One region of the Parabacteroides goldsteinii genome, then DNA from elsewhere that is predicted to be linked to it. Evidence: riboswitches for the same ligand, from Rfam matches in the RefSeq annotation. Region 1 holds a riboswitch; the other holds the start of a gene.
What was found. Region 1 has a riboswitch for cobalamin ahead of K6V26_RS07075 (ABC transporter substrate-binding protein). Riboswitches for the same ligand answer to the same signal wherever they lie in the genome.
Positions count from the first base shown of each region.

Region 2: linked by a shared signal. The riboswitch ahead of K6V26_RS19895 (putative transporter) and the one ahead of K6V26_RS07075 (ABC transporter substrate-binding protein) in region 1 are both predicted to bind cobalamin.

Region 1 covers NZ_CP081906.1:1,489,155-1,507,369, reverse strand. The annotation lists gene cobJ (precorrin-3B C(17)-methyltransferase) at 1-1,069, shown strand, start outside; gene cbiE (precorrin-6y C5,15-methyltransferase (decarboxylating) subunit CbiE) at 1,066-2,274, shown strand; gene cobM (precorrin-4 C(11)-methyltransferase) at 2,282-4,126, shown strand; gene cbiD (cobalt-precorrin-5B (C(1))-methyltransferase CbiD) at 4,145-5,986, shown strand; gene K6V26_RS07090 (hypothetical protein) at 6,024-6,701, opposite strand; gene K6V26_RS07085 (ABC transporter ATP-binding protein) at 6,774-7,778, opposite strand; gene K6V26_RS07080 (iron ABC transporter permease) at 7,781-8,818, opposite strand; gene K6V26_RS07075 (ABC transporter substrate-binding protein) at 8,828-9,988, opposite strand; cobalamin riboswitch at 10,037-10,246, opposite strand; gene cobI (precorrin-2 C(20)-methyltransferase) at 10,313-11,011, shown strand; gene K6V26_RS07065 (hypothetical protein) at 11,047-11,499, opposite strand; gene K6V26_RS07060 (formate--tetrahydrofolate ligase) at 11,893-13,560, shown strand; gene K6V26_RS07055 (alpha/beta hydrolase) at 13,660-14,469, opposite strand; gene K6V26_RS07050 (thiamine pyrophosphate-dependent enzyme) at 14,519-16,258, opposite strand; gene K6V26_RS07045 (MATE family efflux transporter) at 16,426-17,769, shown strand; tRNA gene K6V26_RS07040 (tRNA-Ser) at 17,788-17,872, opposite strand; gene K6V26_RS07035 (helix-turn-helix domain-containing protein) at 18,074-18,215, opposite strand, start outside.
Region 2 covers NZ_CP081906.1:4,687,043-4,698,824, forward strand. The annotation lists gene atpD (F0F1 ATP synthase subunit beta) at 1-863, shown strand, start outside; gene K6V26_RS19855 (F0F1 ATP synthase subunit epsilon) at 870-1,106, shown strand; gene K6V26_RS19860 (hypothetical protein) at 1,119-1,547, shown strand; gene atpB (F0F1 ATP synthase subunit A) at 1,528-2,586, shown strand; gene atpE (ATP synthase F0 subunit C) at 2,637-2,891, shown strand; gene atpF (F0F1 ATP synthase subunit B) at 2,905-3,405, shown strand; gene K6V26_RS19880 (F0F1 ATP synthase subunit delta) at 3,409-3,951, shown strand; gene atpA (F0F1 ATP synthase subunit alpha) at 3,965-5,554, shown strand; gene K6V26_RS19890 (F0F1 ATP synthase subunit gamma) at 5,571-6,428, shown strand; gene K6V26_RS19895 (putative transporter) at 6,531-8,207, opposite strand; cobalamin riboswitch at 8,330-8,526, opposite strand; gene K6V26_RS19900 (acyl-CoA carboxylase subunit beta) at 8,682-10,214, opposite strand; gene K6V26_RS19905 (biotin/lipoyl-containing protein) at 10,216-10,737, opposite strand; gene accC (acetyl-CoA carboxylase biotin carboxylase subunit) at 10,775-11,782, opposite strand, start outside.

The sequences.
Region 1 (18,215 bases):
TGCCTTCCAGAAGGCAGCCTCCCTGTTGGGTGCCCCGGTAGGACACGACTTCTGCGTGATCTCCCTCTCCGACCTGATGACACCGTGGGAACTGATAGAAAAACGCATCAAAGCCGCCGCTTCGGCAGACTTTATCACCGCCATCTATAATCCCAAAAGTGAAGGCCGCTACTGGCAGCTCTACCGCCTGATCGAAATTTTCCTACAGGAACGCGATCCGCAGACACCGGTCGGCTTTGTCCGCCAGGCAGGACGCGAAGAACAGGAAGTGACGATCACCACACTGGCAGACTTCGACCCGGAACAGGTGGATATGTTCACTGTCATCCTTATCGGCAACTCACAGACCTATCAGTTCGAAAATAAAATGATTACCCCGCGCGGTTATTACGGCGAGATCAAAATGGCCGCTAAGGAAATCGGAATCGGCCAGGACATCATGATCCGTAGTTTCCGCACCATCGAGAAAGAACTGAAAAACCAGGATATTCCGTTAGACAAGAAATGGGCCTTGCTGCATGCCATCCATACAACAGCCGATTTCGATATGGAAAATGTACTGCGGGTAGACGACAATGCCGTTTCTACGCTCTACGAAAAACTAAGCAGCGGCGCAGTCCGTACCATCATCACCGATGTTACCATGGTAGCATCCGGTATCCGCAAAGGAGCTTTGCAACGCATGGGACTCGAAGTGAAATGTTACCTGCAAGACGAGAAAACCGTTGCCCTCGCTGCCGAAAAAGGGATCACCCGCACACAAGCCGGCATACGGATCGCCGTCAGCGAGCATCCGGATGCTCTGTTCGTATTTGGTAATGCCCCGACGGCACTGATGGAACTATGCGACCTGATCCGCAAGGGAAAAGCGACCCCTGCCGGAATCATTGCCGCCCCCGTCGGCTTCGTGCACGTACAAGAATCGAAACATATGGTCAAACCGTTCACCTCCATCCCTAAACTCATCGTTGAAGGACGGAAAGGCGGAAGTAACCTTGCGGCTACACTGACCAACGCTATACTTTGTTACAACGACGCTATTAATTTAAAACCAGGAAGAGACGTATGAGAACACAATTCACCGTCATCGGCATTCCCGATGACCCCAACTACATCAGCAACAACAAGACAATAGTAGATATAATCAACAGCAACACATACTTTTCAGGAGGCAAGCGCCATCATGAGATCGTCATGCCTTTCCTGCCGCCGGATGCTGTATGGATCGATATAAAAGTACCGCTCGACAATGTTTTCGACGAATATGAATACCATCAGAAGATCGTTGTATTCGCTTCGGGCGACCCTTTGTTCTACGGATTCGCTTCAACGATACTTAAACGGATGCCGGAAGCGGAAATAACGCTCCTGCCCTCATTCAATTCATTACAGATGCTTTCGCACGAACTGAAAGTATCGTATGAAGACATGACCATGGTATCCCTCACCGGACGTCCGTGGCATGAACTCGACTGCGCACTGATAGAAAACCGGGGGAAAATCGGAGTATTGACCGACCATGTGCGTACCCCGGCCTCCATCGCCATGCGCCTGCTGAAATACGGTTTCACACAATATAAGATGTATATAGGAGAACATCTAGGCAACCCGGAAAAGCAGCGCATCTCACGCTCGCTTGCCCTGTCGGAAGTGGAAGAATATCCCATCGACAGTCCGAATTGTGTGATACTGCAACGGATGTATAACGATATCACCTACCGTCCGCTGGGCATCCCCGACAAGCTGTTCGAACTGCTCGACGGCAGGGAACGCATGATTACGAAAGCGCCTGTCCGGATACTGGATATGAGCATGCTGATGCTCCCGATGTGCAACCACTTCTGGGATATCGGTTTCTGTACGGGATCAGTTTCTATCGAAGCGAAAAGGCAATACCCCCATCTTCACATCCACGCATTCGAGATCCGCAAGGAATGCTGGAAACTGATGGAAGAAAACAGTTCGAAACTGGGAGCACCGGGTATCGACGTACATATATGTGACTTCATGGAGGAAGACGTTTCCGACCTGCCCGCACCCGATGCCGTATTTATCGGCGGGCATGGAGGCAAGCTGAAAGAGATCGTAGGCAAAGTAGCTCGTTACCTCGCTCCCGACGGCCTGCTGGTATTCAACTCCGTATCCGAAGAGAGTGAAAAGTTATTTATGGAATCGGTTTATGAAGCCGGATTGAAATTAGACGAACCTTTGCATGTAAGTGTCGGCGATTATAACCCGATCACCATACTGAAAGCATTTAAAGAAGCAAAATAGAAGAACGATGAATAAACGATCAGTAGCAATCGTCGTGGTATCGGTCAGCAGTCTGCCGCTGGCACGGCAAATAAAGAAACAATATCCTGATGCTGTGATCTACAGTAAGGAATCGCAGGAAGAGACGGTAGTAATGGAGTCGATCGACACCATTGTCGGAGACCTGTTCCTCAAATCGGACGCGATTATCTTTATCGGGGCAATGGGTATCTGCGTACGCTGCATCGCTCCTTATATAATGGACAAGCATACCGACCCGGCGGTTGTCTGCATCGACAGTACCGGTAAATATATCATCCCGGTCCTCTCCGGCCATATCGGAGGGGCAAACGAGTTAAGCGTCGAACTGGCACAGGTACTCGGAGGTAACGCCATTGTCACCACCCAAAGCGATAATACCGGATTGTGGGCGCTCGATACACTGGGAGAAAAATTCGGCTGGTCTGTCGTAGCTGACGACCTGACGGACAATGAAAATGCGATGAATGCCTGCATTGCCGCCTTCGTCAATAAAAAACCGACAGCCCTTATATTAAATGTACGCGAGAAGGGTACGGAATACCTCGAACACACCTGTCCGGACCATGTCCGTATATTCAATAAGTTCTCTGACATTCCCCTCGACCAGTTCGAGTTGGTGATCACCGTCGGGCCGTTTATCTACGAAGCGGATATCAAGATGGTCTCCTATTTCCCGAAAGTGCTGCACCTGGGTATCGGCTGCCGGAAAGACCTCAAAGGCGATCCTGTCGAGATGCACCAGCATATCATCGCCACTCTGATCGACAACAACCTCTGTCCCGAATCCATTGCCGACATATCCTCCATCGACCTGAAAAAGGACGAAGCGCTCCTGGCCCTGCTGGCCTACGGTATTATGGACTGTCCGTTCAAGACCTACCCGGCAGACGTTCTGAACAAACTCGCTGTCCCCAACCCTTCCGCCAAGGTAAAGGAAGTCACCCAGTCATCGAGCGTGGCGGAAGCCGCGGCGATACAAAGTGCCGGAGGCGGATTCCTGTTGTTGGAGAAACAAAAGGGGCAGCTGGGAGAAAGCAACGATTATACATTTGCCGTGGCAATGGATAAATCCGTACAGCGGCAAGGCCATATCGAAATAGTCGGTGCCGGTCCGGGCGATCCGGAGCTGATCTCGATACGTGGCAGGAGGATGCTCGAAAAGGCAGACCTGATCCTGTACGCCGGCAGCCTCGTCCCAAAAGAACTGACCTATTGTGCGAAACCGGGAGCCACCGTACGCAGTTCGGCAGATATGAACCTGGAAGAGCAGTTCATCCTGATGAAAGAGTTCTACGACAGGGGCAAGTTCGTTGTGCGCCTGCATACCGGCGACCCCTGCATCTACGGGGCGATACAGGAGCAGATGGCTTTCTTTGACCAGTTCCATATGAGTTATCATATCACCCCGGGGATATCCTCTTTTCAGGCTGCCGCTGCCGCTTTGCGCTCACAGTTCACCATCCCGGAAAAGGTACAGACCATCATTCTCACCCGTGGTGAAGGCCGTACGCCGATGCCCGAAAAAGAACAGCTGCACAAATTGGCCGCCAGCCAAAGCACGATGTGCATCTACCTCAGTGCAGGCATAGCGGACAAGGTGCAGGAAGAACTTCTTGAACATTACGCCCCTACCACACCGGTAGCCGCCTGCTATAAACTGACCTGGAAGGACGAACGCATCTACCGCGGAGAGTTGAAAGACCTGGCGAAGATCGTCAAAGAGAACCATCTGACGTTGACCACCCTGCTGGTGGTAGGCGACGCGATTGACAACCGCGAAGGCCTTTCGCGCCTTTATGCCGACGAGTTCAAACACCTGTTTCGTAAATAACCTGTTTCAGAAAAGGCTATGATACTGATATTGGGAGGAACAACGGAGGGACGGGCCAGCGTCCGCATCGCAGACGAAGGAAGTGCGCCTTATTATTATTCGACCAAAGGCGCGCTCCAGGAAATAGAGTGTGCGCATGGCATCCGCCTGACCGGCGGCATGGATACGGCAGCGATGGAAACATGCTGCCGGGAGAAAAACATCCGGTTGCTGGTCGATGCCGCCCATCCCTTCGCCTCGGCCCTGCACCGCACGGTTGCAGAAGTATCCTCCTCCCTCGGGTTGCCGGTGATCCGTTACGAACGGCGTTATCCGCCCCGCGACCCCGATCTGGTCTGGTGCGATAATTACGATGACGCCATTCGTAAACTGGAAGAACACGGTATCCGGCACCTGCTTGCCCTCACCGGGGTAAACACCATCGCCCCGCTACGCCCCTGGTGGGAAAAGCACTCGGCGTGGTTCCGCATTCTTGAACGCGAAGAGTCGCTCATAACCGCCACCCGTCAGGGATTTCCTGCGGACTATCTGTGCTTCTATCAGGATGAAGACGATGCCGGAGCACTGATGGACCGGTTGCAACCAGGTGCCGTTATCACCAAGGAAAGTGGCCGGTCTGGCTATTTCAACGAGAAAGTGGCGGCTGCCCGCAAACGCTCCATCCCTGTATTCGTTGTCAAACGGCCGGCATTGCCCGAAACATTCTACATTGTTTACGGAGAGGACGGATTGCGCAAACAGATCGAACGCCTGCTGCCGGAGTTCTTCCCCCTGCATCACGGCTATACGACCGGAGCCTGTGCCACGGCAGCGGCCAAAGCGGCCCTGACCGCCCTGTTAAGTAAAGAGGAACAAACAGCCGCATCCATCACCCTGCCTTCGGGCGAAATAATCACCTTGCCGGTTACCGCAACCGAATGGGACAGTGACAGTGCAACCTGTTCGGTCATCAAAGATGCCGGCGATGACCCGGATGTCACCAACGGTTCTATGATCGTTGCCAACGTGGCTTTTTCGACAGCCTCCAACGATGCACTTGTCCGTTTCGTCGCTGGTCCGGGAGTAGGCACAGTCACTCTGCCCGGATTAGGGCTGGAAGTCGGAGGTCCCGCCATCAACACGACACCCCGCAAAATGATCACGGATGAATTGGCTGCTGTTTTACAAGCGTTCCGTCAGAACAACCCGGCAGCTAAAAACCTGCCGCCGAGTCCCGGACTAACAGTCACGATCTCCGTTCCCGGCGGAGAAGAACTCGCCACCAGGACATTCAACCCGAAGCTGGGCATCGTTGGCGGCATCTCCATCATCGGGACATCCGGCATCGTACGCCCTTTCTCCGCCGACGCCTTCATCGCCTCTATCCGCAAAGAAGCCGAAGTAGCCAAAGCCATCGGCTGCCGGACACTGGTCATCAATTCAGGAGCCAAAAGTGAACGGTATCTGAAAGCCCGTTACCCAGAATTACCGCCACAGGCTTTCGTACACTACGGAAACTTTATCGGCGAGACATTGAAAATAGCCTCGGCACTCTCCTTCGAGCAAGTTGTCATGGGGATCATGATCGGAAAAGCAGTCAAACTGGCGGAGGGATTTCTGGATACCCACAGCAAGAAAGTAGTCATGAACAAAGACTTCCTGAAGGAAACCGCCCGCGAAGCCGGCTGCCCCGAAGCAGCAGTCCGGCAGATTGAGACAATTACCCTCGCCCGCGAACTCTGGCAGTTATTCCCTTCCGGAGAACAATCATCCTTCTTTTCTCTCCTTTTAAAAAAATGCTATGCACATTGTATCCCGCTCCTTCCCGCGGATAAATTACAGATCGTATTGATTACGGAAGAAGGTCGGATTCGGGAATAAATAAGATTTACCGGATCAGAACAGGAAATAACACGGCTTACTCGAGCCTGATCTCCTTACTCTGTACATAGGAAACATCCAACTGCCCGCCGGCACTCCCGTTGCTTTCCTGCAAAGGACTCACTTTTGCACGGCTCAGCGACAGGGTTGCCTTACCGGGCAGTGATGAATTACTGAACGTGATATTGATGGAACGGCTGCCCTCGTCGCGGTTAAAAATGCTGTTCACTCCGCCATCATAACTGATAGTAACTTCCACCACTTCGTTCGGACCAACCGGATCACCTTCCCAGGTCAACGTAGTCGTACCTTTCACTTTGGCCGATGTAAACGATTCGGGAATAGCGATCGGTTTTACGTCTTTTATGGAAGCGACATTGGTATAGACCTCATCTTTTGCACGGGTAAAGGTGAAAGTCATATCTTCCAGTCCTTTAAAAGAATACGTATAGAAATAAATACCCACATTGGCAAAGTTGGGGGCCTTGCCGTTGAACAGGATGGAAGCCGGGCCATTCAGTTTGATGTTAATCCCCGCACTATCCTGCTTATTGAAATTCGCCCCGACATTTGTCTTATTATTAGTCACATCGTAGGAAACACCGAGATTCTGATAGAAAGGGACATCCGGTTCAATATCGGAAGAATCATCACTGTCGCAGGAGGTGAGTGTCCATGCGAATAAAAGGGAGGCAAACAAGAAATACTTTTTCATGACGTTTAATATTTTGAATTACCTTTATATAACAAACGAAATGAAAAAAGTTTATCCCGTTAACATTCTCTATCAGCTCTCAAGACACATCAGCAGTTCTTCAACAGAAGCGACCTGCCGCGGCGGATTACCCGAAAGATAAAGGGTGATCGGAGATTCCACCGTCTCTCCCGCATCAATCCGGCTTTCCGATTCTATTTCGCAGCCGGCATGAATCCCGTTCCGCAGAAGCGCCTTACGCACCATCGCATATTTCTGGCCACTGCCGGTAAGATGGATTTCCCTGTCATAACGGTTGTCGATGCGGAACAGGCCGGTTTCCATATCGAAGACAATCCCTTTGCGGGCAAAGAAACCGCTCAGGTAACCGCTTAAAGCGAGGTCCTCGGGCGTACCGGTACTGATCCCTTTCACCTTGTCCATCAACCATATCTTATCGGCGATCTGAAGAGCCAGTTCAAGGTCGTGAGTAGAGAGGAAGATCGTTTTATTGGTCGTACGGGTAAGATGATGCAAAAGCTGCATGATCTCCACCTTGCTGGGGAAATCGAGAAAGGCGGTCGGCTCATCCAGGAAGATTACAGGCGTTTCCTGTGCCAGCGCTTTGGCGATCATGACCTTTTGCCGCTCACCGTCGGAAAGGGTGTGTACCATGCGCGAGGCGAGGTTCTCGATCCGGACCATGGCGATCGCCTCTTCTACGATCTGCTTGTCTTCTTTACCCAGGCGGCCCCAAAAACCGGTGTACGGACTACGTCCCATGCCGATCAGTTCGCGGACAGACATATTGCGGATGTCACACTTATCTGTCAGCACCACTCCCACTATAGTGCTAAGCTCCTTATCACTATAGTCCTGTATATCGCGGGACAGTAGTGCTATTTCACCCGACAGGCGAGGCTGGAAAGCGGATAATGTACGTAATAAAGTAGACTTTCCGACACCGTTGGCACCCAGCAGGCAGGTTAATTCGCCACTATAGATCGTTGTCGTTATATGGCTTGCTACCAGCTTAGTATCACTTTTAGAATAATAACCGATAGAGAGATCGTTTATCTGAATAGTTGCCTCTTTCATGCTCATTCGTTTAGTTCGTTTTTACGCCGGCGGAATAATACGGAAGCGACGACCGGAGCACCGACCAATGCGGTTACCGAGTTGACCGGCAAAGCTCCCTCGAATCCCGGCATACGTGCAATCAGGTTACAGGCCAATGCCAGGGCTGCACCGACAAACAGTACACCGGGCATCAGTATGCGATGGTCGGATGTCTGGAAAATGGCACGGCAAAGATGAGGAACAGCCAGTCCCAGGAAGACGATCGGACCACAGTAAGCGGTCACGATGGCTGTCAATACACCGGCAGAGGTGATAACGAGCAGGCGTGCCCGTTTGATATTCAGTCCCAGATTACGAGCATACCCATCGCCGAGAAGCATCAGATTCAATGTCTTTATCAATAGGAACGAAAGAGGGATCAGGATAGCCATAATCGCTACGAAAAGCATCATCTGATTACCGGAGACACGCGAGAAACTTCCCAGCCCCCAGATCACATAAGCACGGATATCTTCTTCCACACTAAAAAACTTCAGGACTCCGATTACCGCATTCGCCACATAGCCGATCATCACACCGATAATCAATAGCGTCACATTCCCTTTTACCTTCTGCGAAACATAAACGATCAGTGCCATGACAGACAAGGAACCGACTATGGCCGCAATGGATAAGGCAATCTCCCCCATAAAGCCCAGCTTACTCAACGCCACGCCTCCCAGACTTCCGCTCAGTAAAACAACGAAGGCAACTCCCATACTTGCACCGGAACTGATACCCAATACAGAGGGGCCGGCCAACGGATTGCGGAATACGGTTTGCATCTGAAGCCCGCTGATCGCTAATCCGGCTCCGGCGACTAATGCCGTTAAGGCTTGCGGAAAGCGTGATTTCCAGATAATATTCTGCCAGGTGACCGGTTCGTCGCCATTGCCGCAGATGATATTCCAAACCGAATGGAAGGGTATCGAAACAGAGCCCAACACCAGATTCAGAAACAACAACACGACGATCGAGACAAAGATCACAAACATCAGGAAAGTGTTAGAATACTTCATCGTACCCATTTATTTAAGTAAATCATAATAGACAGGCGTATGATCCGGCAGTAGATTCGGATGGAAGATATGCAATAAATCGCCCAGCACCACTTCCGGCTCGGTCGGCATGCTTTCGTAAAAAGGTTTTTCCCTCATGTTGCAATAGATCACTCCTTTTTCCTTGAAGGCACGGAAGTCTGCATAACGGGGATCCTGATCTTTCAGTGATTTATAAGTATATATTCCCGGATAGCTGTTTACGATACGCCAGTAGTCGGCTTCGTCGGCCTGGTTATAGACGGTCTCGAAGTCGAGCGTCACACCGCCGGAGCGATCGTCGTCTTTCAAAAAGTAATCAGCGCCGGCATCTTTGAAAAGTTGTGCAAGGAAGCTCTTTCCTCCTACTGCATACCAGTTACCACCATGTATTTCGCCACTGAACACGACAGGACGTTTCTGCACTTTACCTTCGGCTGTCAGCTCTTTCAGCTCGTTGTAGCGGTTCTCTATAGCCAAGAATTTTTCATTGGCTTCCTGCTCTATCCCGAGTAACAAACCGACGAACTTGATCCATTCAGCCTGCCCCAGCGGTGTCATTTCTTTATATCCCAGATGAGGAATCAGAGGGATACCGATATCTTTCATTGTTTCATAGCCACCACGCTTAAAAGGTGAGATCAGGATCAGGTCGGGATTGATACTCATGATCACCTCATTATCGAAGTTGCCTTCGATCCCGATCTTTGCCGTCTTTCCTTCCTTCAGCTGATTATTGATAGTTTTATTAAACAGATGGCGCGTACTCGTAATGCCGACAACCTTATCCTCCGCTCCCAACTTAATGAAATTGGATAATTGCAGGGAAGTCATACAGATAGCACTACGTACAGGTGTTTCGATAACCGTATAATCCGCATGAATCCCTTCCGGCTTCGTCCCCCGGGGAACCAAAGCATACAGGAAATGCGTACTTTCTTCATTCTGCGGATCATGTATATCCACCAGCGTATAATCATCTTTATAGGTCAGTTGAAAACCTTCGGCATGCTTTGGTGTCACCTGAACCCGGCTATCCGTCATAGTCGTTTGTTGTGAAGAAACATTCTTTTTCTCCTGTTGATTTCCTTTCGATGCACACGACGTAGCCAATAGTGCAACCAGGCAACAACCTGCTAAATACTTGTTCATATTCATATTCTTTTTATCCGACACAAACCGTCCGAACCCACGAGGACAATCGCTATGTGAAAAATGGCAGGTCTTCTGACTTACTTCCATCCCGAAAGCCTTCCCGGCGAGGCTGTCTCTCCGCCAGTGGCAAAAGGTGTTATCGGGATGTTACTGAAGTTTTACAGCAGCGTGGACTGTCCGGGATTTCCACCCGGTTCCCTTTTAATCTGTCTCCATGAACAGGAGTTTTACAGAACCGATTTCGATCGCAAAAGTAATAAGAAGTTTGCAACTTTGCACTATTTTCAGCACATTTGCACCCCAAATAAAAACAAGAATAAAATGACTTACCCGATCAGTTTCGTATCATTAGGTCCCGGCGAACCGGAACTTATCACAGTGAAAGGTCTCCGACAACTTCAGAAAGCAGATATTATCTACTGTCCCGCCACCCGTAACAGGCAAGGTGAAATCCTCTCACGTGCCGCCGATATCGTACGTGCACTGGAAATAAACGAAACTGCCATCCGCTGCTTTATGCTTCCCATGAGCAAAGACCGCACGGAAGCCTGGAAAGCCTACGACGCCCTCTACAACGAAGCCGCCGCAAACTATGCGGAAGGCAGACAGATCGTTATCGTAGCCGAAGGCGATGCCGGCTTCTATTCTTCCATCCAGTATATATATGACAAGTTTATAGAGACGGGAATCGACGTTCAGCGTATTGCCGGAATCCCCGCCTTCATCGCTGCCGGAGCATTGGCCGGCTTGCACATTGTCAAACAGGAAGAACAGATCATTGTTATCCCCGGCACTCCTTCCGCAGAAGAATTGTCAGAAAAGATAAATGTCGGATACGTGATCGTCATTATGAAACTGTCGCAATGTGTGGAAGCCGTACATGCATGTATTCGCAAGCATCCGCAGACACAATTCCATTATTTTGAAAATGTAGGGACGGATAAAGAATACTACACCTCCGACCGGCAAATCATCGCAGAGAAATCTTTCCCCTATTTCTCACTGATGATCATACAATAAAAAAAATTACTATCCCAATTATTGTATCGCAAAAACTATACGGATTCTATGATACCGTTCAGACGGTTCATATGGTAGCGGAGCGACTGGACAGATTCCCAGTTCTGATGCCCCGACTTGCACAACTCACGTGCACTCACTAATACTCCTGAAATGTGACTGCTGATCTCTTCAATCTTTTTATTCGTTTCATTATAAAGAGTTTCAGTCTCTTCCGGTGAATAGATAGAAGCAGATTGTGCCAACGATTCAAGTAACTTCATCTGATAGACTCCGGCCCTGGGGATCAAGTTGCTGATGGCATAATGATGAAGATCCTGGATTTCCTTCTGCTTGGTGGTATCCCAACCGACATTATTCATACTCTCCGAAGAACCCATCTTCGAAAACATTCGAATACCCAAACAATCTGCAATTGTTTTAACCCATGATCCTGTCTCTGTTTCTCTTGAAACGACGCCTGTCAAACTAAATCTCATTGTTGCCATAATCAAATCTCCTTAATTACATAAACCGAAGTTTTTAAAATTGTTATTTACTTTCTTTTTATCACTATAAACTTGCTGTTAGTTTCATTTTGTTATTGTGATATCGCAAAATTAGGCAAATTATCATACACCACAACCCTTTATCTATATTTTAAAGTTCTTTAATACAAGAACTGTCGAAATGCACTGTTTTTGTCAACTGAAGATTACAAATATGTTGAAAAACGCGCACTTCACTTAACAAAGAATCATTGCCGGCCTCCTTTTGGTAACTTTTATCAATATAACACTAATTTTACACAGTTATCAGGTATTACAACCTTTCATTCTATCATTTTGTTATTTAATTAAAAATAATATACTTTTGTTGCCTCTTTAAACTTACATAAGCACATGAAATCGGATATAGAAATTGCAAGAGAAGTCTCCCTTCGCAAAATAAAGGAAGTTGCCACGGGTTTGGGTATTCCGCGCGAAGAAGTACAAAACTATGGTCGGTATATCGCCAAAGTGCCCCTTCACCTGATCGATGAAGAGAAAATCAAAGAACATAACCTGATCCTGGTAACGGCCATCACGCCTACCAAAGCAGGTATCGGTAAAACAACCGTATCTATCGGTCTGGCCCTGGGCCTGAACAAGATAGGTAAAAAAGCAGTCGCCGCCCTGCGTGAACCCTCGCTGGGTCCGTGTTTCGGTATGAAGGGCGGAGCAGCCGGAGGCGGATACGCACAGGTACTGCCGATGGAAAACATCAACTTGCATTTCACCGGTGATTTCCACGCGGTTACATCTGCCCACAACATGATCACGGCGTTGCTGGATAATTATATCTATCAGACACGCAATACTTGCGAAGGGCTGAAAGAGATCAAATGGAAACGTGTGCTCGACGTAAACGACCGTAGCCTGCGCAATATCGTATCCGGCCTGGGAGGCTCGGCAAACGGTGTTCCGACAGAAACAGGATTCGACATCACGCCGGCTTCCGAAATGATGGCTATCCTTTGTCTGGCAACCGATCTGGAAGACTTGAAACGCCGCATCGGTAATATCCTGCTGGGATATACAAACGACGATCAGCCGTTCACAGTCAACGACCTGGGTGTTGCCGGAGCGATCACCGTACTACTGAAAGACGCCCTTCTGCCTAACCTGGTGCAGACAACAGAAAATACCCCTGCTTTTGTGCATGGCGGCCCGTTCGCCAACATCGCCCACGGCTGTAACTCGATCATTGCGACAAAGATGGCGCTTACCTACGGCGATTATGTGATCACGGAGGCTGGTTTCGGTGCCGACCTGGGTGCTGAAAAGTTCTTCGACATCAAATGCCGCAAAGCCGGCCTGAAACCGAAACTGACGGTTATCGTTGCTACCGCACAGAGCTTGAAGCTGCATGGCGGCGTTCCCGAATCACAGATCAAGGAACAGAACATCGAAGGTCTGCGCAACGGCTTTGCCAACCTCGACAAGCATGTGGCCAATATGAAACGTTTCGGTCAGGAAGTGATCGTTACCTTCAACCGGTATGCTACCGATACGGACGAAGAAATCGCCCTGGTTGCCGAACATTGCAAAGAGCTGGGTGTAGGCTTCGCCATGAACAGCGTATTTGCCGAAGGCGGTGAAGGTGGCGTGGAACTGGCCAAGCTGGTAGTAGATACGATCGAAAACAAGCCGTCGGGCGAGTTGAAGCTGATCTACGAAGATACAGACAATGTACGCGACAAGATCAAAAAGGTATCCGAAGAAATCTACGGTGCCGCCTCAGTCACTTATACGACATTAGCGGACAAAAAGATCAAACAGATCGAAAGCCTGGGCATCTCCCACTACCCGATCTGTATTGCCAAGACACAATATTCATTCTCTTCCGACCCGAAGGCTTACGGCGTTGCCAAAGACTTCGAACTGAAAGTGCGCGATATCATCATCAACAACGGCGCCGAAATGATCGTTGTCATCATGGGTGAGATCATGCGTATGCCGGGACTCCCGAAAGACCCGCAGGCAAAACGGATCGACATCGTGAACGGGCTGATCGAAGGGTTGAGTTAATTAAAAATTAAGAGCTATTTGTTTATAGTGACAGGAGTTACTAATTCCATCATTATAAACAAATATTCATATCTGATCAATTATGATTCAACGCGTCGATCATTTATTCCTGTTGAAAAATTTATTAAAGAATACTATCTGATAGTCAATGGAATTGCGCCAATAGTCGCCATTATGCGCACCCGGGCGGACAATGAAGTCGTGGTCGATCTTGTATTTCAGCAGCTTTTCATGGAAATTGTTATTTACTTCAAAGAAGAAATCACTGTAACCACAATCAAAGATCAAAGCTAATTCGTCGTTCTTTAGATGCTCGACCAGGTTGATGACCGTATGTTTCTCCCATACTTCTTGATTTTCACTTTCTTTGCCCAGCCATTCACTCATATTCCAGTTATTGGGAAAAGGACGGATATCGACACCGCCGCTTGTGCTTCCGGCTGCACCGAAAATATCCTTATGACGGAACGAGAGCCACATGGCACCGTGGCCTCCCATGCTCAGACCGGTGATGGCGCGTGCCGTGCGGTCTTTTATTGTCGGATAGTTGGCGTCGATATAGTTGACCAGCTCCTTAGCGACAAAAGTCTCATAGCGGTAAGAAGGATTGACCGGACTGTCCCAATACCAACTGTTCTTGCCATCCGGACACACAAATATGATTCCATACCGGTCAGCGATCTCGGGTAAGTTTGGTTTCAGACCGATCCAGGTTTTGGCATTTCCTCCATGCCCGTGCAGTAAATAAATGACAGGAGCCGTTATCTTTCCGCTTCCCGGCAGGACGATAACGGTCTGAATCTCTTTATTCATCGCATCACTGCGTACATTGATCGTATCAACAACTGCCGCCTGAACAGACAAGGCGAAAAAAGCGACTAGAGACAAAAAAAATATCTTTGCTTTCATAATCTTGTATAGAATTTATTAGTTGAAAGCAAAGATATTTATTTTTTGGTTAGAAGACTTCTTTCCAGTGCTTCAGATTTGTATCGATCGTATCCATTACTTCTTTTGAGCGGCCTTCCATCAGCAGTTTATACATGGTCTGCGCAAATCCGAGCATCTGGGTGAACTCGATCTTCGGAGGCATCGCCAGGGCATTCGGATCGGTCATGATATTGACCAGGACGGGACCGTCGGAGGCAAAGGCTTTTGTCAGCGTCGGCAGCACATCATCCGGATTGCTGACATTGTATCCCGCCATTCCCATCGAGAGGGCAACGCGGGCAAAGTCGGGATTGAGCATCGTTGTCTGCCAGTCCGGCAGTCCGGCGACTTCCATTTCCAGTTTGACCATTCCCAGTGAACGGTTGTTGAAGACGATCAGCTTGACCGGCAGTTTATATTGCACGATCGTCGCCAGGTCGCCCAGCATCATCGAAAGGCCGCCATCGCCACAGAGGGCAACCGCCTGACGGCCGGGATAAGCCAGTGCCGCCCCTATGGCCTGCGGCATGGCATTCGCCATCGAACCGTGGTTGAACGATCCCAGCATCTTCCGTTTTCCGGTTGCTTGCAGGTAACGGGCGCCCCATACGCAGGTCATGCCCGTATCGACCGTAAAGACGGCATCTTTTGAGGCCAGTTCGTCGATCAGGGAAATGACATATTCCGGATGGATCTTTTCATCTTTGCCTTTTACTTCAGCGGCCGAGCGCAGGTTTCGCTTCACCTTGTCGTAATGGGCCAGTTGTTCACGCAGGAAGCTGTCATTCGTTTTCTGACGGACCAAAGGGAGTAGTTCCTGTAAGGTATCTTTCACATCGCCGCAGAGTCCCATCTTTATTTTGGCACGACGCCCCAGACGGTTTGCTTTGATATCGACCTGCACGATTGTATTGTTTTGCGGCATAAAGGCTTCGTAAGGGAAATCCGTACCCAACAACAATAAGACTTCCGCTTCGTGCATGCTGTAATAGCCGGAGGGCATTCCCAGCAGGCCGGTCATACCCACTTCGTTCGGGTTATCGTACTGGATTTCCATTTTACTTTTGAAAGAATATGCCACCGGGGCATTCAGACGTAGGGATAATTCGACCAGTTCCTTATGGGCGTCTTTCGCTCCTATTCCACAGAAAATGGTTACTTTTTCCGCTTTGTTCAGCAGGTCGGCCAATGCGTCGATCTCTTCTGCCGAGGGGCAGACGCGCTGTTTGGTAGGGAAAGGCTGCTGGGATGATTCGCCCGACGTTGCAGTCTTCGAAGTCAGGTCGCCGGGCAGACCGATCACTCCTACTCCGCGAAAAGAAAGGGCGGCCTGTATAGCTCCCTGCAACATGCGGGGGAACTGTTCGGGCGTTGTTGCGACCTGGTTGTAATAACTGCAATCTTCAAATAATTTGATTGTATTGGTTTCTTGAAAATATTCCGTTCCGAACTCGTGGGTCGGCAATGTGGATGCGATGGCCAGCACCGGAGCTCCCGAACGTTGGGCGTCATATAACCCGTTGATCAGGTGGACATGCCCAGGGCCGCTGCTTCCCGCACAGCAGGCCAGTTCGCCGTTCAATTGCGCTTCGGCGGCGGCGGCAAAAGCGCCTGTTTCTTCGTGGCGGACGTGGATCCATTTGATCTTTCCGCTTTTACGCACTGCTTCGTTTACCTCATTCAAGCTGTCTCCCGTGACAGCATAGATACGTTTTACGCCTGCCTTTTCAAGCGTGTCGACTAATTGTTCCGCTACATTCTTTGCCATAATTATATGTACTTTTTCTTTTATGTTTTGTTTATAAAAGAACTATGGTAGAATGCAAAATGTTTTGAAAACAGGGCATAATAAACATCGACAGATTTTATAAGTGTATCCCAGTCCTTTTTGATATAAAATCGTTACCTTTGCGGCGATTGTTTAGGGAAATAGTTATGGGAACTTCAAAAGAAATGACCTCCGGCGCTGCATTACCGTTGATCTTCAACTTTGCGATGCCGGTACTTTTAGCCAATTTACTCCAACAGACCTACTCTTTGATCGATGCGGCTATTGTTGGCAAGTTTTTAGGGATCGATGCTTTCTCGGCTGTCGGTGCCAGTACTTCCGTCATTTTTCTTATCATCGGGTTTTGCAACGGGTGTTGTGCGGGATTCGGCATACCGGTAGCGCAGAAGTTCGGAGCCAGGGATTACAGCACGATGAGGCGGTATGTTTCTATCAGCCTGCAACTGGCGGCTGTCATGTCGGTTATTATTGCGGTCGTTACAAGTCTCTATTGCCGGGATATTTTAAGGATCATGCAGACGCCGGAGAATATATTCAGGGATGCTTATTTCTATTTGCTGGTTACTTTTATCGGCGTTCCGTGTACATTTTTCTATAATCTGCTTTCCAGCGTCATCCGTGCACTGGGCGATAGCAAGACTCCATTCTGGTTCCTGCTTTTTTCAACGATACTCAATGTGATTCTCGACTTGGTTTGCATCCTGGTATTTAAATGGGGAGTTGCCGGGGCAGCCATTGCAACGCTTCTTTCACAAGGTATATCGGCCGTTCTCTGCTACATTTATATGTATCGCCGCTTTGAAATATTAAGGAGCACGCGGGAAGAACGGAAGTTTCGGTCCAACCTGGCAGGGAATCTGATGTGGATTGGTGTGCCGATGGGACTTCAGTTTTCCATCACGGCAATCGGCAGCATTATGTTGCAGAGTGCTAATAACGCACTGGGATCAGCCTGCATTGCTGCGTTTGCTTCGGCTGTGCGCATCAAATCGTTCTTTATCTGCCCGTTCGAAAGCCTGGGGATTGCCATGGCCACTTATACCGGACAGAATTACGGAGCCGGAAAGCCGGAACGTATCTGGCAGGGTATTAAGGCAAGCGGATTGATGATGATTGTTTATGCTGCATTTTCTTTCCTTATACTGATGCTGGCATCACGCGAACTGACGCTGATCTTTGTCGATCCTTCCGAGACGGAAATCATAAATGATGCCGTTCAGTTCCTGCATATCTCCTGCTCATTCTTTCCGATTCTGGGGATTCTGTGTATCCTGCGTTATACAATCCAAGGAGCCGGATTTACGAATCTGGCCATGCTGTCTGGCGTATCCGAGATGATTGCCCGTACGCTGGTCAGTATTTATGCGGTACCTGCTTTTGGATTTATGGCTGTTTGCTTCGGCGATGCGACTGCCTGGATGGCTGCGGATTTATTTCTGATTCCAGCCTTCATCTATGTATATAAGAAAATAAAAAAGGTAAAAAGATAAAACTCGCAGTACGGACTGCGGAGAGAGCGGGATTCGAACCCCAGGAACCTTTCAGTTCAACGGTTTTCAAGACCGCCGCAATCGACCACTCTGCCATCTCTCCAATAAATCAAAATTATCAACACCTCTTTAGAGGTTGCTTTTCAAAGCAGTTGACGTTTCTTGTTTACGGGTGCAAAAGTAGGTAAAAGATTTATACGCTCCAAATTTTGGATGCTTATTTTTATATCTTTTTTTACGATATCCAACATAAAACCACCTTTTTTACAGGTAAGTTTCTGATACTCTTTATAGATAGAAAAGATCACAAATTTTGAATCAGTTCACGCTGTGCTTTAAAAAATGCGATCCTCTGCCTCTCACCACTGACTGAAATCATGATAGAAGAACGGATCAGGGCTCTTAACCATTTCCGCAACTTCTCGTAAGTCCCCTCATCCAGGGAG
Region 2 (11,782 bases), 3.2 Mb from region 1:
AAGCCGGTCATTGGGACCTGTCGAAGATAGATCACGAAGAACTGGCTAAATCGCAGGCGACACTGGTGTTCGGACAGATGAACGAACCGCCGGGAGCACGTTCGTCGGTCGCTCTATCGGGACTGACCATCGCCGAATCGTTCCGCGACCTGGCTCCGGAAGGCGAGACTCGCGATATACTGTTCTTTATAGATAATATCTTCCGTTTCACGCAGGCCGGTTCCGAAGTTTCCGCCCTGTTGGGACGTATGCCGTCGGCAGTAGGTTATCAGCCGACACTGGCTACCGAAATGGGAGCTATGCAGGAACGTATCACCTCTACGAAAAAAGGTTCCATCACCTCCGTGCAGGCTGTTTACGTGCCGGCAGACGACTTGACCGACCCGGCACCGGCAACGACCTTTACGCACCTGGATGCTACCACCGTGCTGAGCCGTAAGATTACCGAACTGGGTATCTATCCGGCAGTCGACCCGTTGGAATCGACATCCCGTATCCTCGACCCGCTGGTCGTAGGCAAGGAACATTACGAAACGGCACAGCGTGTGAAACAGATACTCCAGCGTAACAAGGAGTTGCAGGATATTATCTCTATCCTGGGTATGGAGGAACTTTCGGACGAGGACCGCCAGACGGTTAACCGCGCCCGCCGTGTACAACGTTTCCTGTCGCAGCCTTTCGCCGTGGCGGAACAATTCACCGGCGTACCGGGCGTAATGGTCTCTATCGAAGACACCATCCGCGGATTCAATATGATCATGGACGGTGAAACCGACGATATCCCTGAACAGGCCTTCCTGAATGTAGGAACGATTGAAGATGTGATTGAAAAAGGAAAGAAACTGGCAGAACAAGCAAATTAAAAACGTATGGAACTGGAAATCATATCCCCTGGTGGTGTTTTATTCAAAGGAGAGACAGATTATGTATCCTTTCCGGGTACGGCAGGCTCATTCGACGTCCTGCCCCATCACGCTCCGATGATCGCAGCCCTGGAAGAAGGCGTTATCCGGTACCAGACAGATGAAAAGAAAGAACAAGAAATAAAAATACAGAGCGGATTCGTCGAGATAAAAGACGATATCCTGTCCGTATGCATCGAATAAAAAAATACGATCATGAGCGGTAGATTAAGAATGAAGCTAATGGGCTTGACTACCTTTATTAATGTAGTTATCGGCGTCTCCCTGGGAGGCTTGTTATACACCATCTGGCCTTCGCATTATTTTGAGTGGTATCCGTCGATACCGGTGTTTTACTGGTTAAGCAGTATGTTAATGATCTATTTTCTGGATCATGTCAAACGGAAACACGGAGACGTCACAGTTGTTACTTATATGGTAGTCCGCCTCTGCAAATTCACGCTCGCACTGGTTTTCCTGTGGCTTTATGCCGCTTTGGTCGGACAGAACCTGAAAGCCTTCGGCTTCACGATGATGTTGTTCTATTTCATTTATCTTGTACTGGAAACATATACATTGTATCTGTTTGAGAAAAAGAGAATGATTAGTGAGAAAAAAGAAAAAGATGAACAGAATAAAAAATAACGGCCTGTTTTGGTTTACTTTCTTGTTACTGGTTTGCATCAGCTTTCCGGTAAACGCCTCCACGGATGCGAAACAAGGTGAGGTAGATGTGCAGGATATCGTATTCTCACACATCAAGGATGCCTACACCTGGCACATCACGGAGTGGAACGGGAAAGAGATTTCCATACCGCTGCCCGTCCTGCTGAAAAGCGAAGAACGCGGATGGGACTTGTTCCTCTCCTCACACCTGCATCATGGTAATGTGCATCATAACTATTACATCGCCAAGGAAGGGAAACATGCCGGAAAGGTGGTAGAAAAAAACAGCAGAGGCGAAGAAGTAAAGCCCTGGGACCTGTCACTTACCAAAAACGTATGCGGCCTGCTTCTCAGTTGCGGCTTACTGCTTTTCATCGTGCTGCGTACCGCCCGTTGGTATAAAAAGCATCCGTATGAAGCCCCCGGAGGATTTACCGGGTTGATGGAGATGGCGGTCATGTTCATACATGACGGCGTAGTGAAGGAAGGAATCGGCAAAGAATATAAGCCTTTCTCTTCTTATCTGCTGACGGTCTTCTTCTTCATCCTGATAAACAACCTGATCGGTATTATTCCGATTTTCCCGGGAGGAGCCAATATCACCGGTAATATCACCATTACCGCCATGCTCGCTTTATGTACGTTCCTGGCAGTGAACCTGTTCGCTACCAAGGAATACTGGAAGGAGATATTCTGGCCCAATGCCCCTATCTTCCTGAAGTTACCGTTGCCGATCATGCCCTTCGTGGAATTATTCGGCATACTCACCAAGCCGTTCGCCCTGATGATCCGTCTGTTTGCCAATATCATGGCCGGACATACAATCATTCTGGCGTTGACTTGCCTGATATTCATCACCGCCTCGATGGGAACAGCCATAAACGGCACGATGACAATCGTATCCGTATTGTTCACCGTGTTTATGAACTGTCTCGAACTGCTGGTGGCATGCCTTCAGGCCTATATATTCACCCTGTTGTCGGCCAACTATATCGGATTGGCCAAAGTACGGGAATGAACAAATATATTTATTAATAATAAGATTACTAATTTTAAAGATTGAGAGTTATGTTATCAGCAATTTTATTACAAGCAGCAGCCGGTGCAGGCATCGCTAAACTTGGAGCAACAGTAGGAGCAGGATTAGCTGCTATCGGTGCAGGTATAGGTATCGGATTGATCGGTAAAGGTGCCGTCGAAGGTATCAGCCGCCAACCGTCGGCAGCCGGTGACATCCGTACGTCCATGCTTATCATGGGTGCATTGGTAGAAGGTGTTGCCCTGTTTGCGATCGTAGTATGTTTCTTAGGATTGTTCCAATAAATAAAAGTAAACTATGTCATTGCTCACACCAGACGCAGGGCTTTTATTCTGGATGATCCTTTCTTTCGGAATCGTCTTTGTTATTCTTTCCAAATATGGTTTCCCGGTAATCATCAAAGCCGTGGAACAACGGAAAGAATACATCGATCATTCCCTCGAATCGGCCCGCCAGGCAAACGAACAACTTGCCGGCATCCAGGCCGAAAGCGAAAAGATTCTTGCCCAGGCAAGAGAGCAGCAGAATGAGATTCTGAAACAAGCCCTGGCCGAAAAAGAACAGATTATCAGCGCAGCCCGGCAAAAGGCATCCGCTGAGGCACATCTGCAACTGGAGGAAGCGACACGCCGGATAGGGGAAGAAAAGGACAAAGCCATCCGCGAAGTCCGCACCGAAATCGCCGACCTGTCAGTCGCCATTGCAGAGAAAGTGATGAAAGAGAAAATCAGCCGTACCGATGAACAGGAAAAGATCATCAACGGGCTGCTCGACAATGTTTCGTTTAGTAAATCATAAGATATGGACGTAGGTACAATCTCTTCCCGGTACGTCAAAGCACTCTTTTCGCTGGCAAAAGACAAGCGGCAGGAGGACCGGGTATATGATGACATGAAGATGCTGACCATCAGTTTCGAGCAAGAGCCGGGACTGAAAGCGGTGCTCGACAACCCCATCTTTCCCCTGGAGGAGAAAGTAAAGTTGCTGACTACCGCCGCCGGCCTGGAAGTATGCGAGTTGTTCACCCGTTTTATCCGCCTGGTACTTCAGCACAAGAGAGAGAGCTTGTTACCGCTAATGGCATATATTTATATCCATATGTACCGGAAAGACAAAAAGATCACCCGTGTGTTGTTCAAGACGCCGGCTCCGGTAGATGAAGCGACACAGGAACATTTAAAGAAACGGCTGAAGGAAGAAACCGGCAACACCATCGAATTCATGGGAGTGATCAAGCCGGAACTGATCGGTGGCTTCGTGCTCCGTATCGGTAATACCCGGATAGATGCCAGCTACGCCCGGCAACTGCGGGAAATCAGAAATCAGCTAATCGAAAAAAATTAAAAAAGAAAAACGTATGACAGACCAGATAAAAGTAAGTGAAGTTTCCGCCATTTTACGCGAACAACTGGAAGGTATCAACACCACGATCCATCTGGAAGAGGTGGGCACTGTGCTTCAGGTCAGTGACGGTGTTGCACGTATCTACGGGCTGGACAATGCCGAAGCCAATGAGTTGTTGCAATTCGACAACGGAATGGAAGCCATCGTGATGAACCTGGAAGAAGACAACGTAGGTGCCGTATTGCTCGGCCCGACCGACCAGGTAAAAGAGGGCGACACGGTGAAACGTACACGTCGCATCGCTTCCATCAACGTAAGCGAAAACATGATCGGTCGTGTAATCGATCCGCTGGGTAACCCGATCGACGGTAAAGGCGAGATTGTCGGAAAGAAATGCCAGATGCCGCTGGAACGAAAAGCTCCGGGCGTTATTTACCGCCAGCCGGTAAACGAACCTTTACAGACTGGTATCAAAGCCGTAGATGCCATGATCCCTATCGGACGCGGGCAACGTGAATTGATTATCGGTGACCGTCAGACTGGTAAAACCTCGATCGCCATCGACACGATCATCAATCAACGCAGTAATTATGAAGCCGGTAATCCGGTTTACTGTATCTATGTGGCGATCGGACAGAAAGGTTCTACAGTCGCTTCTCTGGTAAACACTTTACAGGAAAAAGGGGCGATGGATTACACGATCGTAGTCAGTGCCACTGCTTCCGACCCGGCTGCCATGCAATATTTCGCTCCTTTTGCCGGAGCTGCCATCGGCGAATATTTCCGCGACAGCGGACGTCATGCATTGGTTGTCTATGATGACTTGTCGAAACAGGCAGTCGCTTATCGCGAGGTATCCCTGATCCTTCGTCGTCCTTCGGGCCGCGAGGCGTATCCGGGTGATATTTTCTATCTGCATTCACGCCTGTTGGAACGTGCAGCGAAAATCATCAACCAACAGGAAGTAGCCAGCCAGATGAACGACCTGCCCGATAGCATGAAAGATAAGGTAAAAGGTGGCGGTTCGCTCACTGCCCTGCCGATTATCGAGACGCAGGCGGGCGACGTGTCGGCTTATATCCCGACCAACGTAATTTCCATCACCGACGGACAGATATTTCTGGAAACAGACCTGTTCAACCAGGGAAACCGTCCGGCTATCAACGTGGGTATTTCCGTATCCCGTGTGGGTGGTAACGCACAGTTGAAAGCGATGAAGAAGGTGGCCGGTACGCTGAAAATCGACCAGGCACAGTTCCGCGAACTGGAATCGTTCACAAAATTCGGCGGCGATATGGATGCGGTAACCGCCTTCACGATCGACAAAGGACAGAAAAATACACAACTATTGATACAACCCCAGTATAACCCGATGCCTGTGGAACAGCAAATCGCTATCCTGTATTGCGGCACCAAAGGTTTACTGAAAGAGGTTCCGCTGGATAAGGTACACGATTTTGAGAATGCGTTCTTACAGACTCTGATCACCAATCATCAGAAAGACGTACTCGATATACTAAAATCGGGTGTGATAAATGATGAAGTCAGCCGTATCCTGGAAGAAACAGCCCACCAGGTCAGCGGGGCATATAAAGCAGGTTGATAACAGAAATTAGACTATGGCATCACTGAAAGAGATAAAAATCCGTCTTGCGTCGATCAGAAACACGCAGAAGATCACCTCCGCCATGAGGATGGTGTCTTCTGCCAAACTGCATCATACGCAGACGATTGTCGAACATATGCTCGAATACGAGAGTAAGCTGAGCGCCATATTAAGGGGCACGCTGTCGGCTGAAAGTGATATGAGTTCGCCCTACGCAGCTGTTCGCGAGGTCAAACAGGTGGCTATTGTCGCTTTTTCCTCCAACAGCGGGTTGTGTGGCGCTTTCAATGCGAACATATGGAAAGAGTTAACAGTCCGTCTCCACCAGTATGAGGCGGACGGTATAACCGTGCGCATTTATCCGATCGGCAAAAAGGTGGCGGACGAATTGCATAAAGCTGGTTATCAGACCAATGACAGCTTCCTTACGATCGGCGACAAACCGGCCTACGAGGATGCTTCGCAACTGGCAACTGCCCTGATGGAGTTGTATATCTCTGCCCAGGTCGACCGGGTGGAACTACTCTACCATCATTTCAAGAATATGGCGGAGCAGATACTGACCGAAAAGGTTTTCCTTCCGGTTTCCTTACCGGAAGCAGACCCGGAAAGTGCTTCGAGCAACTATATTCTGGAGCCGTCTGCCGAACAGTTGCTGGCCCTACTGCTCCCCAAAGTGCTCCATCTGAACATCTACACGACCTTGCTCGACACTGTCACTTCCGAGCATGCCGCCCGCATGCTTGCCATGCAGACAGCCAACGACAACGCCAACGACCTGATCCAGGAACTGACGTTGCAATACAACAAAAACCGCCAGCAGGCCATCACCAATGAATTGCTGGATATTATGGGAGGAAGCGGTCAATAATCTTTTACATCGATAAATAAACGAAGCCCCGGCGAATCACTTCGGCGGGGCTCCTGGCTTTAAAATTATTATTGAACAATTTCTAACAACCAAATCTAATACTTAATAGAAGAATAATATCATTAATTGGGCAGTTAGTACACGTAAAAACATTGTCAACGGATAAACTGTAGCATAACCTACTGCCGGAGCATCATTTCCCGCCGTTGCATTCGCATAAGCCAAAGCGGGAGGATCCGTCGTACTGCCAGCCAGCAATCCCATCAACGTATAGTAATTCAGTTTAAAAAAATACCTGCCAATCAATCCGATGACTAATAAAGGTAGCATTGTTATAATAAAACCGTAACCAATCCAGGCAAATCCGCCTTTATTCACGATAGTATCCACAAAACCATCCCCGGCACTCAGCCCGACACAGGCAAGGAACATAGTTATACCAATCTCCCGGAGCATCAGATTGGCACTCTGGGTAGTATAAGTAACCAGTTTATAACGGTATCCGAAACGGCTGATCAGGATAGCGACAACCAACGGACCACCTGCCAAACCCAGCTTGATAGGTTGAGGAATCCCTGGGAAACTAATTGGAATACTTCCCAGAATAATACCTAAAGCGATACCGATAAATATTGGAATCAAGTTCGGTTCATTCAGACGTTTCATCGAATTACCCAATATCATACTCACCTTATCGACAGCCAGTTCACTACCGACTACGGTTACACGGTCACCAACCTGCAATTGCAAACCTTGTGTTGCTACCAGTTCCACTCCGGCACGATTCACACGTGTTACATTGATACCATGCAAACGGCGTAACTGCAAATCCCCCAGTTTAGTACCCGTCAGTTCCGGCTTTGTCACCAAAATGCGGCGGCTGACAAAAGCACTTTCGGCGGGAATCCATTGTTTACGGTCCATCTCTATCTCTTGACCGATAAAGGTTTTTATAGTTTCTGCATCATGTTCAGTCGTGATCACAAATATTTTATCATCTTCTTCCAAAATCGTACTGCCGGTAACAATGTCTACTTTATTGGTCTTGTTACGCCAAATACGGGATATGACAAATTCCCTATGCTCCAACAGGGCGGCAAGTTCCATTATCTTCCTGCCAAAAAGAGCCGGATTCTTCACTATCAACGATATAGGTGTGGCCTCACTATTATGCACATTATTCTCTTCTTCCAGCTTTTTCGTCTCCTGGTCAAAACTTATATGAAAAATATACCGGACAAACAACATGGAAAGGATGATACCGACGACCCCCAGCGGATAAGCAACGGCATATCCCAATGCAATCGTATCATCAGAAGTCCCCGTCATATCACTAAATGCCTGTTGAGCAGCCCCCAGTCCCGGCGTATTTGTTACTGCACCCGATAAAATACCGACCATCGTCGGAATAGGAATTCCTGTCACAAAATGTATCACCAAGGCCATCATAACTCCGAGAAAGACAATTCCGCAAGCCAGGCCATTCAAAGTCATCCCCCCTTTCTTAAAAGAAGAGAAAAAACCGGGTCCGACCTGCATGCCGACTGAATAAACAAACAGGATCAATCCAAACTCTTTAAAGAAATGAATAACAGATGGATTGATTGTAAACCCAAAATGTCCCAGTAGAATACCGACAAACAATACCAGGGTTATCCCCAGAGAAATTCCAAATACTTTGATTTTACCAAGTTGGATCCCTATGGCAATAACCAGAGACAGTAAAAGGATGGAATGTCCGATACCTTCTCCCCATAATAATTCATGAATCCATTCCATAGTCAATCGCTTTTGAGGCACAGCAAAACTCCACGCCACAACGCGAACAAAGCTTCTCCATGATTTTCATACACTTTAGAATTAATATTCTTTTCGAACCATTTCCCTAACCCACGAGGAAAAACAGCCTTTAACGAACGGCAGGTCTTCTGACTGACTCCCATCCTGAAGCCTTCCCGACACATGTCAGTGGCATAAGTTGTTTTCAGGATGTTATTAGAGCTTCACAGCAGCGGGACTGTCCGGGATTTACACCCGATTCCCTTTTAATCCGTATCATCCGAACAGACAACACGAAACCAATTCGGAGGCAAAGCTACAAAAATAAAAGACAAAATCAATATGATAAATACAAGTTTTTTAAACTTTTACGTTCCTGTTTATTTATAAAACTATGACATAAGCAGAAATCCCTGCCAGCCTCACGGTCGACAGGGATTTACCATTCATAATTCTAACAACAAAATCAAATCGTTACAATGGCATATTGCCATGTTTTTTCGGCGGATTGCTCTGGCTTTTGTTCTTTGCCATCTCCAACGCCTGTATCAGCTTGAAACGAGTCTGCCGCGGCATGATAATCTCGTCGATAAATCCTTGCTCGGCAGCCCGGTAAGGATTAGAGAAGTTTTCCGCATATTCTTTCATTGCCTGCTCTTTCTCTTCCCCGGTTGCTTTTCTATATAAGATATTAACAGCCCCTTCTGCTCCCATAACGGCAATCTCCGCCATAGGGTAAGCCAGGTTAACATCGGCACCGGTCGGTTTGCTCGACATAACGATATAAGCACCGCCATAGGCTTTCCGGGTAATCAACGTGATTTTAGGCACGGTCGCTTCCGCATAAGCATAGACGATCTTCGCACCGTGGCGGATAATACCGTCGTGCTCCTGGGTACATCCCGGAAGAAAACCGGGTACATCTTCAAAAGTAACCAGTGGAATATTGAAACAATCGCAAAAACGGATGAAACGAGCCGCCTTATCCGAAGCATCGATATCCAGCACACCTGCCAGGAATGCCGGCTGGTTGGCAACGATACCGACCGTACGTCCGCCTAAACGGGCAAAACCGACTACGATGTTTTTTGCAAAATGCGGCATTACCTCAAAGAAATAGTGATTATCCACCACCGGTTCAATAATATCTTTTATATCATAAGGAATATTCGGATCATCCGGAATCACCTCCTGCAACGATTCTTCTTCGCGGCGGATATCATCCGTACAAGGAACAAGTGGGGCATCTTCCATATTATTGCCCGGAAGAAAACCGAGTAATTCGCGGATACTCATTAATGTTTCTTCTTCCGTATCACACATAAAATGAGTAACACCGCTCTTAGTACTATGTGTATAAGCACCACCCAATTCTTCTTTTCCTACTTCTTCATGGGTAACCGCCTTGACCACGTCCGGACCGGTGATAAACATATGGCTTTTTTCTTTCACCATAAAAATAAAATCGGTCAACGCAGGCGAATAGCAGGCTCCTCCGGCACAAGGTCCGAGGATCGCAGAAATCTGCGGAACCACTCCCGAGGCCATCGTATTCTGATAGAAAATGGAAGCATATCCGGCCAGACTGCTGACCCCTTCCTGAATACGGGCACCACCCGAATCATTCAGGGCAATTACCGGCGCTCCGTTTTTCAATGCCAGTTGTTGCACCTTGACGATCTTCGCGGCATTCGTTCCGCTCAATGTTCCTCCGTAAGCGGTAAAGTCATAAGCATAGACAAACACTTGGCGTCCGTCTATCTTGCCATACCCCGAAACGATCCCGTCACCCGCTATTTTGTTCTTTTCCATACCGAAATTGGTACAACGGTGAACGACAAACTTATCCAGTTCGACAAATGTACCCTTATCCAGTAACATGTCAATACGTTCACGGGCAGTCATACGTCCGGCTTCATGCTGTTTCTCTATGCGTGCCATACCGCCTCCCAATGAAGCTGCCTTATCCAGTTCTTCAAACGTTTTATATAAATGTTCTTTTCCCATTTTAATCCTCTTTGTCTGTTATTATATCCAAAGTCAGAAGGACCTGGTTGCTCGTCACCGAATCCCCTTCTTTTACCTGTACATCGCGTACCGTGCAGGCCGAACTTACCTTATAATTACTCTGCATCTTCATTGCTTCGATCACTACGACAATATCGCCAGGTTCGAGACGGTCGCCTTTCTGAACAGCAACCTTCACCACCTTGCCGGGCATCGGAGAAATAATCTTATTGTCCTGCCGCTCTTCGCTATTCCTGCGCATACGCAAATATTTCACCTGCGTATCAACAATATCCACACCATAAGAGAGGAAATGGGTATTCACCGTATAGTTTTTACCACTTTCTCCGCGGATCAGTTCTGCATTATACGAAACACCGTTGTGCAAAATAGAACAGGCGCCATTTTCGGCCATTACGACATCGACTTCATAAAGGATACCGTCAATAGTCAACCGGACTTTGTTCCCATCTTTACTGACCAACGAAACATCCGCAACTCTTTTTCCAATATGTATTTCCATAAATAATAATTATTCAATAGTGCTAATGTGCCGATTATTAAATACGCAGGACTCCTTTTTGTAATCCGAATTCACGCCAGCGGCTGATCGGACGATTGTCGGAAGCCTGACCGGATCTGTTTTCCTCCAGATTGACCAGATAATCTATATAGGCAGCGATCATAGCTATATTTTCAGTCTCTGTTCCACCCTCTTCTACGGGATGTTGCAATTGTCCGGCATTTTTTTCAATAAAAGAAGTATCATACTTTCCCTGCACAAAGTCGGATGTATCCATAATCCGACGTAAGTAACCGATATTCGTTTTCAACCCGGTAATCTTATACTCATGCAATACCCGCCGCATGCGTTCGATCGCATATTGGCGCGTTGTCGCCCAAACGATCAGTTTTCCGATCATCGGGTCGTAATAAACCGGTATTTCATATCCTTCATACACATAACTGTCTACACGGACACCGATGCCGTTCGGCTCTGTCAATTGTTTAATGACACCGGGAGAAGGCATAAAACCGGCTTCTGTATCTTCTGCACAGATACGGCATTCAATGGCATGTCCGCGCTGGACGATCTCCTCCTGGCGGATATGGAGTGGTTCGTTGTTAGCCACCCGAATCTGTTCTTTTACCAGATCGACGCCTAAAACTTCCTCGGTAATCGGATGCTCCACCTGGAGACGCGTATTCATTTCCAGAAAATAAAAATTCCGATGTTTGTCCACCAAAAACTCAATGGTACCAGCACCGGAATAGTTGACAGCTTTTGCCGCAGCAACAGCCTTTTCACCCATATTTTTTCTTAACTCGGGAGTGATGAACGGAGACGGACTTTCCTCCACGATTTTCTGATTACGGCGTTGAACGGAACATTCACGTTCGCAAAGATGGATTACATTCCCGTGATTGTCACCCAATACCTGAAATTCGATATGATGAGGTTCCTCTACGAATTTCTCCAGATAAACTGTGTCGTCACCAAAAGACGATAACGATTCCGAACGGGCAGAATGATAAGCCTCCACCACATCTTCTTCTTTATAGATCAG